One region of the Streptomyces sp. NPDC015032 genome, then DNA from elsewhere that is predicted to be linked to it. Evidence: predicted binding sites of a transcription regulator. Region 1 holds the regulator's gene; each other region holds the start of a gene.
What was found. Region 1 encodes HrcA, which represses chaperone genes, less so after heat shock. Its sites were predicted from a motif close to TTNGCACTCNGNNNNNCNGAGTGCNAA; they were not measured.
Positions count from the first base shown of each region.

Region 2: groL (chaperonin GroEL) is a predicted target of HrcA. The motif match lies at 1,254-1,280, and genes of this name have one in related genera.
Region 3: groES (co-chaperone GroES) is a predicted target of HrcA. The motif match lies at 1,449-1,475, and genes of this name have one in related genera.

Region 1 covers NZ_JBIBVN010000001.1:64,803-68,077, forward strand. Annotated here, with positions in the region: gene ACF08M_RS00305 (nitronate monooxygenase) at 1-73, opposite strand, end outside; gene dnaJ (molecular chaperone DnaJ) at 253-1,395, opposite strand; gene hrcA (heat-inducible transcriptional repressor HrcA) at 1,396-2,412, opposite strand; gene ACF08M_RS00320 (MBL fold metallo-hydrolase) at 2,610-3,275, shown strand, end outside.
Region 2 covers NZ_JBIBVN010000043.1:42,527-45,801, reverse strand. Annotated here, with positions in the region: gene thrC (threonine synthase) at 1-183, shown strand, start outside; gene ACF08M_RS35610 (MoaD/ThiS family protein) at 213-491, shown strand; gene ACF08M_RS35605 (cold-shock protein) at 914-1,120, shown strand; gene groL (chaperonin GroEL) at 1,443-3,065, shown strand.
Region 3 covers NZ_JBIBVN010000004.1:74,315-77,589, forward strand. Annotated here, with positions in the region: gene groL (chaperonin GroEL) at 1-890, opposite strand, end outside; gene groES (co-chaperone GroES) at 989-1,297, opposite strand; gene ACF08M_RS08765 (hypothetical protein) at 1,578-1,955, opposite strand; gene ACF08M_RS08770 (polysaccharide deacetylase family protein) at 1,952-2,938, opposite strand; gene ACF08M_RS08775 (methyltransferase domain-containing protein) at 3,021-3,275, shown strand, end outside.

The DNA of each region.
Region 1 (3,275 bases):
GACAGGACACGCCACCCGCCATCGGGGCCTGCACGATCGGATACCGGCAGAGATCGGTCAACACGGATGACATGACCGCATCGTGTCACGTCCCGCCGGTCCTGGCGCGCCCGGCCCGGGTCCCCTTTGTCTTCATTCTCCTCAACTTGTCGTGGCATCGGTCCGCGAACGCCGGACGGCTCGGCGAGCGAGCCCGTCCGGCGTTCGGGGACGGTGCGCGAGGACCGTGTGCGAAACCGTGCGCGGGAACCGTCAGCGGCCGTTGAAGGCGTCCTTCAGACGGGAGAACAACCCCTGCTGCCCGGGCTGGAACTGGCCGGTGGGCCGCTCCTCGCCGCGCATCTTCGCCAGGTCCCGCAGCAGCCTCTCCTGCTCCGGGTCCAGCTTCGTCGGGGTCATGACCTCGACATGCACGATCAGATCGCCGCGCCCGCCGCCCCGCAGGTGTGTGATGCCGCGGCCGTGCAGCGGGACCGACTGGCCGGACTGGGTGCCGGGCCGGATGTCGACCTCCTCCAGTCCGTCGAGCGTCTCCAACGGCACCTTGGTGCCGAGCGCGCCCGCCGTCATGGGGATGGTGACCGTGCAGTGCAGGTCGTCACCGCGGCGCTGGAACACCGGGTGCGGCAGTTCATGGATCTCCACGTACAGATCCCCGGCCGGGCCGCCGCCGGGGCCGACCTCGCCCTCGCCGGCGAGCTGGATCCGGGTGCCGTTGTCGACACCGGCGGGGATTTTCACGGTGAGTGTGCGCCTCGACCGGATGCGGCCGTCGCCGGCGCACTCCGGGCACGGGGTCGGCACGACCGTGCCGAAACCCTGGCACTGCGGGCAGGGCCGCGAGGTCATGACCTGGCCGAGGAAGGACCGGGTGACCTGGGAGACCTCGCCGCGGCCGCGGCACATGTCACAGGTCTGGGCGGAGGTGCCGGGCGCGGCCCCCTCGCCGCTGCAGGTCGTACAGACCACGGCCGTGTCGACCTGGATGTCCTTGGTCGTGCCGAACGCCGCCTCGGCGAGATCGATCTCCAGCCGGATCATCGCGTCCTGGCCGCGCCGGGTGCGCGAACGGGGCCCGCGCTGCGACGACGTACCGAAGAACGCGTCCATGATGTCGGAGAAGTTGCCGAAGCCACCCTGTCCGAATCCGCCCGCGCCACCACCGCCGCCGCCGGAGGCGGACAGCGGGTCGCCGCCGAGGTCGTAGACCTGCTTCTTCTGCGGATCCGACAACACCTCGTAGGCGGCGTTGATCTCCTTGAACCGCTCCTGGGTCTTCGGATCGGGGTTCACATCCGGATGCAGCTCGCGGGCGAGCCGCCGGAATGCCTTCTTGATCTCGTCCTGGGATGCGTCGCGGCGTACGCCGAGTACGGCGTAGTAGTCCGTGGCCACTTACGACTCCGCCAGGATCTGTCCGACGTAACGTGCCACTGCGCGTACCGCTCCCATCGTTCCGGGGTAGTCCATGCGGGTCGGTCCGACCACGCCGAGTTTGGCGACTGCCTCGTCGCCCGAACCGTAGCCGACCGCGACGACGGACGTGGAGTTGAGCCCCTCGTGGGCGTTCTCGTGCCCGATCCGTACGGTCATGCCCGAGTCCTTGGCCTCGCCGAGCAGCTTCAGCAGCACGACCTGCTCCTCCAGTGCCTCCAGCACCGGCCGGATCATCACCGGGAAGTCGTGTCCGAAGCGGGTGAGGTTGGAGGTGCCGCCGATCATCAGCCGCTCCTCCGTCTCCTCGACGAGGGTTTCGAGCAGGGTGGAGAGCACGGTGGACACGGTCCCCCGGTCCTCGCTCTCGAATGATTCCGGCAGATCCTGCACCAGTTGCGGGACATCCGCGAAACGGCGTCCGACGACCCGGCTGTTGAGCCGGGCCCGCAGATCGGCGAGTGAGGTCTCGCCGAACGGGGCGGGGCAGTCGATCATGCGTTGTTCGACCCGGCCGGTGTCCGTGATCAGTACGAGCATCAGGCGGGCGGACGCCAGCGACAGCAGTTCCACGTGCCGCACCGTGGACCGGGTCAGCGAGGGGTACTGCACGATGGCGACCTGCCGGGTCAGCTGCGCGAGCAGCCGCACGGTGCGGCCCACGACGTCGTCGAGGTCGACGGCGCCGTCGAGGAAGTTGTGAATGGCACGGCGTTCCGGCGACGAGAGGGGCTTGACCCCTGCGAGCCTGTCGACGAAGAGCCGGTAGCCCTTGTCCGTCGGGATACGTCCCGCACTGGTGTGGGGCTGGGCGATGAAGCCCTCGTCCTCCAGCACCGCCATGTCGTTGCGGACGGTGGCCGGGGAGACTCCCAGCTTGTGCCGCTCGGTGAGCGCCTTGGAACCCACGGGCTCCTCGGTGCCGACGTAGTCCTGGACGATGGCGCGCAGCACTTCGAGTCTGCGTTCGCTGAGCATGGCGCACACCTCCAGCTGTGTTCCTCGGTGGTTCTCGGGCCGTTCCTGCTTCATTCCCAGGAATCCGCTTGGCACTCTGTCCTCACGAGTGCCAGCAACTCCCCCGCTCAGTGTACGGCGGACGAGTGGGGGCCTAGCAAGGGCGACCGGTCACGCTACCGCGTGACCGTGCAGGTCGTTGCCGATAGCGTCGCGGTATGGACGTCTCTTGGGAAGAGTTCGGCTGGGAGCGACTCGGTCACGGAGTGGGCCGACGACGCCTTCCAGGATGGGATGCGACCGTCGCGCTGGTGGTCGGAGCCGATGGAGTGCTGCTCTACGACACCGGATCGACGCTCCGCGAAGGCGCCGAACTACGCGCCCAGGCACAGGCCCTGCTCGGCCGCAAGGTGACGCATATCGCACTCAGCCACCCGCACTTCGACCATGTGCTGGGCACCGCGGCGTTCTCCGGCACCGAGGTGTACGGAGCGGTCGGCATGACGGACCTGCTGAAGTCCGGGGCGGACGCGCTGTACGCCTCCGCGGTCCACTACGGGGTGTCCGAGCACGACGCGGCGGAGGCCACCGGCGCGGTGGTGGCGCCCCGCCACGAGGTGCGCGGCGAATGGACGCTCGACCTGGGCGGCGGGCGCCAGGTGCTGTTGGCGAACGTGGGCCCCGCCCACAGCGGTCACGATCTGGTGGCGCTCGTCCCCGGCTCCCCCGCGGTGGTGCTCTGCGGCGACCTGGTCGAGGAGTCCGGCGAACCGCAGGCGGGCCGGGACGCGGTCCCGTCCGGCTGGCCGGCCGCACTGGACCGGCTGCTGGCGCTCGGCGGCGAGGACGCGGTGTACGTGCCGGGCCACGGGGCGGTGGTGGAC
Region 2 (3,275 bases), on a different contig from region 1:
ACGGTCGGCGTGACGAAGAAGCTCATCGAGGCCGGTCTGCTCGACCCGGCGCTGACCACCGTCGTCCTCAACACCGGTGACGGCCTCAAGACCCTGGACGCGGTGGCCGCCACCTCGCAGGCGACCGCGACGATCCGCCCGAGCCTGGACGCGTTCCGCGCCGCCGGACTCGCCGCCGGCTGACCACCCGAGACCGAAGAGAGGCACCCACCATGAGCGTCAAGGTCCGCATCCCCACCATCCTCCGCACCTACACGGGCGGCCAGGCCGAGGTCCCGGCGGAGGGTTCGACCCTCTCCCAGGTCATCGCGTCCCTGGAGGAGAACCACCCGGGCATCGCCGCCCGCGTCCTGGACGACCAGGGCAAGCTGCGCCGCTTCGTGAACGTGTACGTCAACGACGACGACGTGCGCTTCGAGGGCGGTCTGGAGACGGCGACGCCGGACGGCGCCGGCATCTCGATCATCCCGGCGGTCGCGGGCGGCTGCTGACCCCCTGTCCGTTTTCATGGCGTTATCGGAATTGCCCCCTCCGCGAGAGAAGCGGAGGGGGCAATTCTGTGTGGTTGAGCGCGGTACAGTGTGGGAAGTCCCCCCAGCTGCCCGTGCCGCCCGCATATGAGAATGCGCCCGGTCCCGACAAGAAGCAGCCAAAGTGCGCGATCTCCTTGCGCCATAAGTCGCCTTTGCCCGGCCCGACTTGCCCTGGAATCTGATGAATTCCCCATATTCGGGTGTTCGATGCTGCCCAGAATTCTCGTCCGATTGACCTGTTGCAGAGGGCAGTTGGGCAGATACATTCGGCCGCGGTCGACGCGTTCCGGCGCACACACCCTCTCCTGTCGGAGGGTGAGTTCTGACCCGGGTCCGCGAAGTGCGGTCCTGCGCAAGGGCCAGTAATAGGGGAGTTAGGCATGGCTCAGGGCACCGTCAAGTGGTTCAACGCGGAGAAGGGGTACGGCTTCATCGCGGTCGACGGTGGTGCGGATGTTTTCGTCCACTACAGCGCGATCCAGATGGACGGGTACCGCACCCTCGAAGAGGGTCAGCGAGTTGAATTCGAGATCTCGCAGGGCCAGAAGGGGCCGCAGGCGGACATGGTCAAGCTCGCCGTCGGCTGAGCTCGACGCGGTCGGCCAACGACACCACTCACGCACGGAGGGCCTGTACCCCAGGGGTACAGGCCCTCCGTGCGTGAGTGGTGTCCGGGGCATCCGCGAGAGGATCGCGGTTGTCCACATCCCGAGGGGGACGCTTGCACTCGAGGGGGTCGAGTGCTAATCATTGGCGTTAGCACTCTCCAGGTGAGAGTGACAGAACTTGGACCGGGCCGGTGAGGCCCGCAGGGCCGGTGGGGCAAGGAACCACCGGTCGCGCAGGCCGTCCGTCGCGGGCGCCACTCGGTCCGGAGAAATCCACCCCTGTCCGGGAGGACCACTTCACATGGCCAAGATCATCGCGTTCGACGAGGAGGCCCGGCGCGGTCTCGAGCGCGGCATGAACCAGCTCGCCGACGCCGTCAAGGTCACCCTTGGCCCCAAGGGTCGCAACGTCGTCCTTGAGAAGAAGTGGGGCGCCCCCACGATCACCAACGATGGTGTGTCCATCGCCAAGGAGATCGAGCTGGAGGACCCGTACGAGAAGATCGGTGCGGAGCTGGTCAAGGAGGTCGCCAAGAAGACGGACGACGTCGCCGGCGACGGTACGACCACCGCCACCGTTCTCGCCCAGGCCCTCGTCCGCGAAGGCCTTCGCAACGTCGCCGCGGGTGCCAACCCGATGGCCCTCAAGCGGGGCATCGAGAAGGCCGTCGAGGCCGTCTCCGCCGCCCTCCTGGAGCAGGCCAAGGACGTGGAGACCAAGGAGCAGATCGCTTCGACCGCCTCCATCTCCGCCGCCGACACCCAGATCGGCGAGCTCATCGCCGAGGCCATGGACAAGGTCGGCAAGGAAGGCGTCATCACCGTCGAGGAGTCCCAGACCTTCGGTCTGGAGCTGGAGCTCACCGAGGGTATGCGCTTCGACAAGGGCTACATCTCGGCGTACTTCGCCACCGACATGGAGCGCATGGAGTCGTCCCTCGACGACCCGTACATCCTGATCGTGAACTCCAAGGTCAGCAACGTGAAGGACCTCCTTCCGCTGCTGGAGAAGGTCATGCAGTCCGGCAAGCCGCTGCTGATCATCGCCGAGGACGTCGAGGGCGAGGCCCTGTCGACCCTGGTCGTCAACAAGATCCGTGGCACCTTCAAGTCCGTCGCCGTCAAGGCCCCGGGCTTCGGTGACCGCCGCAAGGCCATGCTCGGCGACATCGCCATCCTCACCGGTGGCACCGTCATCTCCGAGGAGGTCGGCCTCAAGCTGGAGAACGCCGGTCTCGACCTGCTCGGCCGCGCCCGCAAGGTCGTCATCACCAAGGACGAGACCACGATCGTCGACGGTGCCGGTGACAGCGACCAGGTTCAGGGTCGCGTCAACCAGATCCGCGCCGAGATCGAGAACTCCGACTCGGACTACGACCGCGAGAAGCTTCAGGAGCGCCTCGCGAAGCTGGCCGGCGGCGTGGCCGTCATCAAGGCCGGTGCCGCGACCGAGGTCGAGCTGAAGGAGCGCAAGCACCGCATCGAGGACGCGGTGCGCAACGCCAAGGCCGCCGTCGAGGAGGGCATCGTCGCCGGTGGTGGCGTGGCTCTGCTCCAGGCCTCGGCCGTCTTCGAGAAGCTGGAGCTCTCGGGTGACGAGGCGACCGGCGCCAACGCCGTCAAGCTGGCGCTGGAGGCCCCGCTCAAGCAGATCGCCGTCAACGGTGGTCTCGAGGGCGGCGTCGTCGTCGAGAAGGTGCGCAACCTGGCCGTCGGCCACGGTCTGAACGCCGCGACCGGCGAGTACGTCGACATGATCGCCGAGGGCATTCTCGACCCGGCGAAGGTCACGCGCTCCGCCCTGCAGAACGCCGCGTCCATCGCCGCGCTGTTCCTCACCACCGAGGCCGTCATCGCCGACAAGCCGGAGAAGGCCGCCGCGGCCGCCCCGGGCGGCATGCCGGGCGGTGACATGGACTTCTGATCCTGACGGATCGGTAGTTCCTGTACAGCTGTACCGCATCGCCCCCGGGACCATCAGGTCCCGGGGGCGATGTCGTTCCTGCCCCGGCCGGGGCTCCCGGGCACCGCCCCCGGACGGCGGGCACCCCGCGGGGGTGCGGCAGGACGCGCCCGCGGTGCCCGCCGGAGCACCGTGAGCGCGTGATACCGCGGCCCGCCCTGGTACCGCGCA
Region 3 (3,275 bases), on a different contig from region 1:
CCGGTGAGGGTGGCGATGTCGCCGAGCATGGCCTTGCGGCGGTCACCGAAGCCCGGGGCCTTCACCGCGACGGCGTTGAAGGTGCCACGGATCTTGTTGACGACCAGGGTCGACAGGGCCTCGCCCTCGACGTCCTCGGCGATGATCAGCAGCGGCTTGGAGCCACCGGCCTGGATGACCTTCTCCAGCAGCGGGAGCAGCTCCTGGATCGCGCCGATCTTGCCCTGGTGGATCAGGATGTACGGGTCGTCGAGGACGGCCTCCATACGCTCCTGGTCGGTCACCATGTACGGGGACAGGTAGCCCTTGTCGAAGGCCATGCCCTCGGTGAAGTCGAGGTCCAGACCGAAGGTGTTGGACTCCTCGACGGTGATGACGCCGTCCTTGCCGACCTTGTCCATCGCCTCGGCGATGAGCTCGCCGACCTGCGGGTCCTGCGCGGAGAGCGCGGCCACGGCGGCGATGTCGGTCTTGTCGTCGATCGGGCGGGCGGTCGCGAGGAGCTCCTCGGACACGGCCTTGACCGCGGCGTCGATGCCCTTCTTCAGGGCGGCCGGGGACGCACCCGCGGCGACGTTGCGCAGACCCTCGCGGACGAGCGCCTGGGCCAGCACGGTGGCGGTGGTCGTACCGTCACCCGCGACGTCGTTGGTCTTGGTCGCCACCTCCTTCACCAGCTGGGCACCGAGGTTCTCGTACGGGTCGTCGAGCTCGACCTCGCGCGCGATGGTGACACCGTCGTTGGTGATGGTGGGAGCGCCGAACTTCTTGTCGATGACGACGTTGCGGCCCCTGGGGCCGATCGTCACCTTGACCGTGTCGGCAAGCTTGTTGACGCCGCGCTCAAGGGCGCGACGGGCGTCCTCGTCGAACTTCAGGATCTTCGCCATGGGAGCTGAGCTTTCCTCTCGAACGAACTGCGCCCCCGGCCGCCCGGCTGGTTATTCGCGGGGGCCAGGGGCGCAGAACAGAAGCAAACGTGGGTGAATTACTTCTCGACGATCGCGAGCACGTCGCGGGCCGAGAGGACGAGGTACTCCTCGCCGTTGTACTTCACCTCGGTGCCGCCGTACTTGCTGTAGAGCACGACGTCGCCGGTCTTGACGTCGAGCGGAAGGCGCTCGCCGTTCTCGAAGCGGCCCGGGCCCACGGCCAGGACGACGCCCTCCTGGGGCTTCTCCTTGGCGGTGTCCGGAATGACCAGGCCGGAGGCCGTGGTCTGCTCGGCGTCGAGCGGCTGGACCACAATGCGGTCCTCGAGCGGCTTGATCGCAACCTTGGTGCTGGCGGTCGACACGATCCGGTCTCCCCCTTCGGAGATCTCACGGGGTAACAGTCTTTGGGTGGCGACCAGGTGGATCCGTCGTCGCGGGTGCCGGACCTGCCAGTCGCACAGTACTGCTGGCACTCTCCAGTGGTGAGTGCCAGCACCGAGACTATGACCGCGATTAGCACTCGGTCAAGCGGAGTGCCAATCCAGCCAGTCGTGGCGTCGGAAAATCCCCGCCCGGGAGCGAGCGGTCCGGATCCTGGTGGCGCTCCTGCTGTACGTGGCGACGGCACTGGCCGGGCGGGGACTACCGCCGCTCGCACCCGGCGCCGGGCGCCACCCCTTCGGACGGTCCCGGCCGGTCCGGCCACCAGTGCCTCAGCGGCGGTGACGACGACGAGTGCCCGGACTCCGGCGGCCGGCCGCAGACGATGACACCCGGTGACCCCGGCGCCCCGTGGTCGCCGTGGTTGCCATGGCCGCCGTGGTCGCCATGGGCGCCGTGGCCGCCATGCGGACGCGCCTGCGGGCCCGCCGCGGGGGCCGGCCGGGGGTGCGTCATTTTCTGTGCGGCCTTGCGGCCCAGCCGTTCGATCGGGTCCACCGACTGCGCGCACCCGGCGGTGGCGGTCAGGAGCGCACCGGCCAGCAGCAGCCCGGTGAGCAGCCGGTACGCCCTTCTCATACGTAGTCTTCCAGCCGGGCCACGGCGTACCCCTTGTCCGTGACGGTCTTCATGACCGCGCGGACCAGGTCGGCCATGCTGCCGTCCCACTCCTTCCGTCCCCGGAAGTGCGTGAGGATGATGTCGCCGGGGTGCAGGTCCTGGTCCAACTCGCGCCACTCCATGTGGTCCGGGAACGCCTCCGCGTTCCAGAGCGGCACGGCCTTGATGCCGCAGGACTTGGCGATCCGGAGCGTGTCGCCGTTGTAGTTGCCGTAGGGCGGCCGGAAGAGGGCGGGGCGCTTCCCGAACTGTTTCTCGATGATGGCCTGCTGGTCGCAGATCTCGCGCTCCTGCTCGCGGTACGAGAGACCGGGCAGGTAGGGGTGGTTGAGCGTGTGGTTGTTGAGGCCGACGCCCAGCCGCTGCGCCTCCCCGAAGTACCCGTAGTTGTCGCGCACCTCGTAGTCGCTGAGGAAGGCGCTGTACGGGATGTCCAGCTCGTCCATCATCTGCAGCAGTTCGGGGTCCTTCTCGGCTCCGTCGTCCATCGTCAGGAAGACGACCCGGTCCTCGGTCGGGACGGTGGTGAAGACCGGCGGCAGGGAGTCGTCGCCGCCCTCCACCTCGAAACCCTTCCGGGTGGTGATGTGCGGTTTGACGGCGGGCGGCGGGGGCGCGATCAGCGGGGGCCCGGCCAGCCCCCACTTCTTGGCGAGGGCCGCACGTACGGCCGGGCCGAACTTCGCGTTCTCATAGGACCCGGCGGGTGCGCGGCCCTGGGCGCCCGGCTGCCCGGAGCCGCCCGGCTGTCCGGCGGACGGCCGGGTCCGGCGTTCGTCGGCCCCGGAGGCACAGCCGGAGCCGACGGCGGCGATCAGGAGCGCGGCCAGGACCGCGCGGGCCGGCCGATGCCCGCCGGGGCCGCGCCCGCGCCGGGGTCCGCGCGCACCCGATTCGCCATAGTCCATGATAAATTTTTCCTTTTGTCGCACAAGACGCATGGCGTCGCATCCTGCCAGCACGGGCGAGGCGCTCCGGCCCGACACCTCCGCCGGGTCCACCGGTCAACCCGGCTGGCTCACAATGGGGCGGGTGAACGCACTCGCCCCGAACGACCCGAACGACCCGCCAAGCGGCCATGGCCGCCCGGCCGACGCCGACGGCCCCCTCGCCGCCTTCATGGCCCTGCGTACCCCCGAGGGCACGGCGCTCCTGGACGAGCTGCGGTCGTACGATCCCGCCCAGGAGCTCGCCACCGCCACCCGGCTGCGCCGCACCCACCCGGCCCCCCTGGTCTCGGCGGCCCTGGGGCAGGCGCGGCTGCGGCAGCGGGCGGTG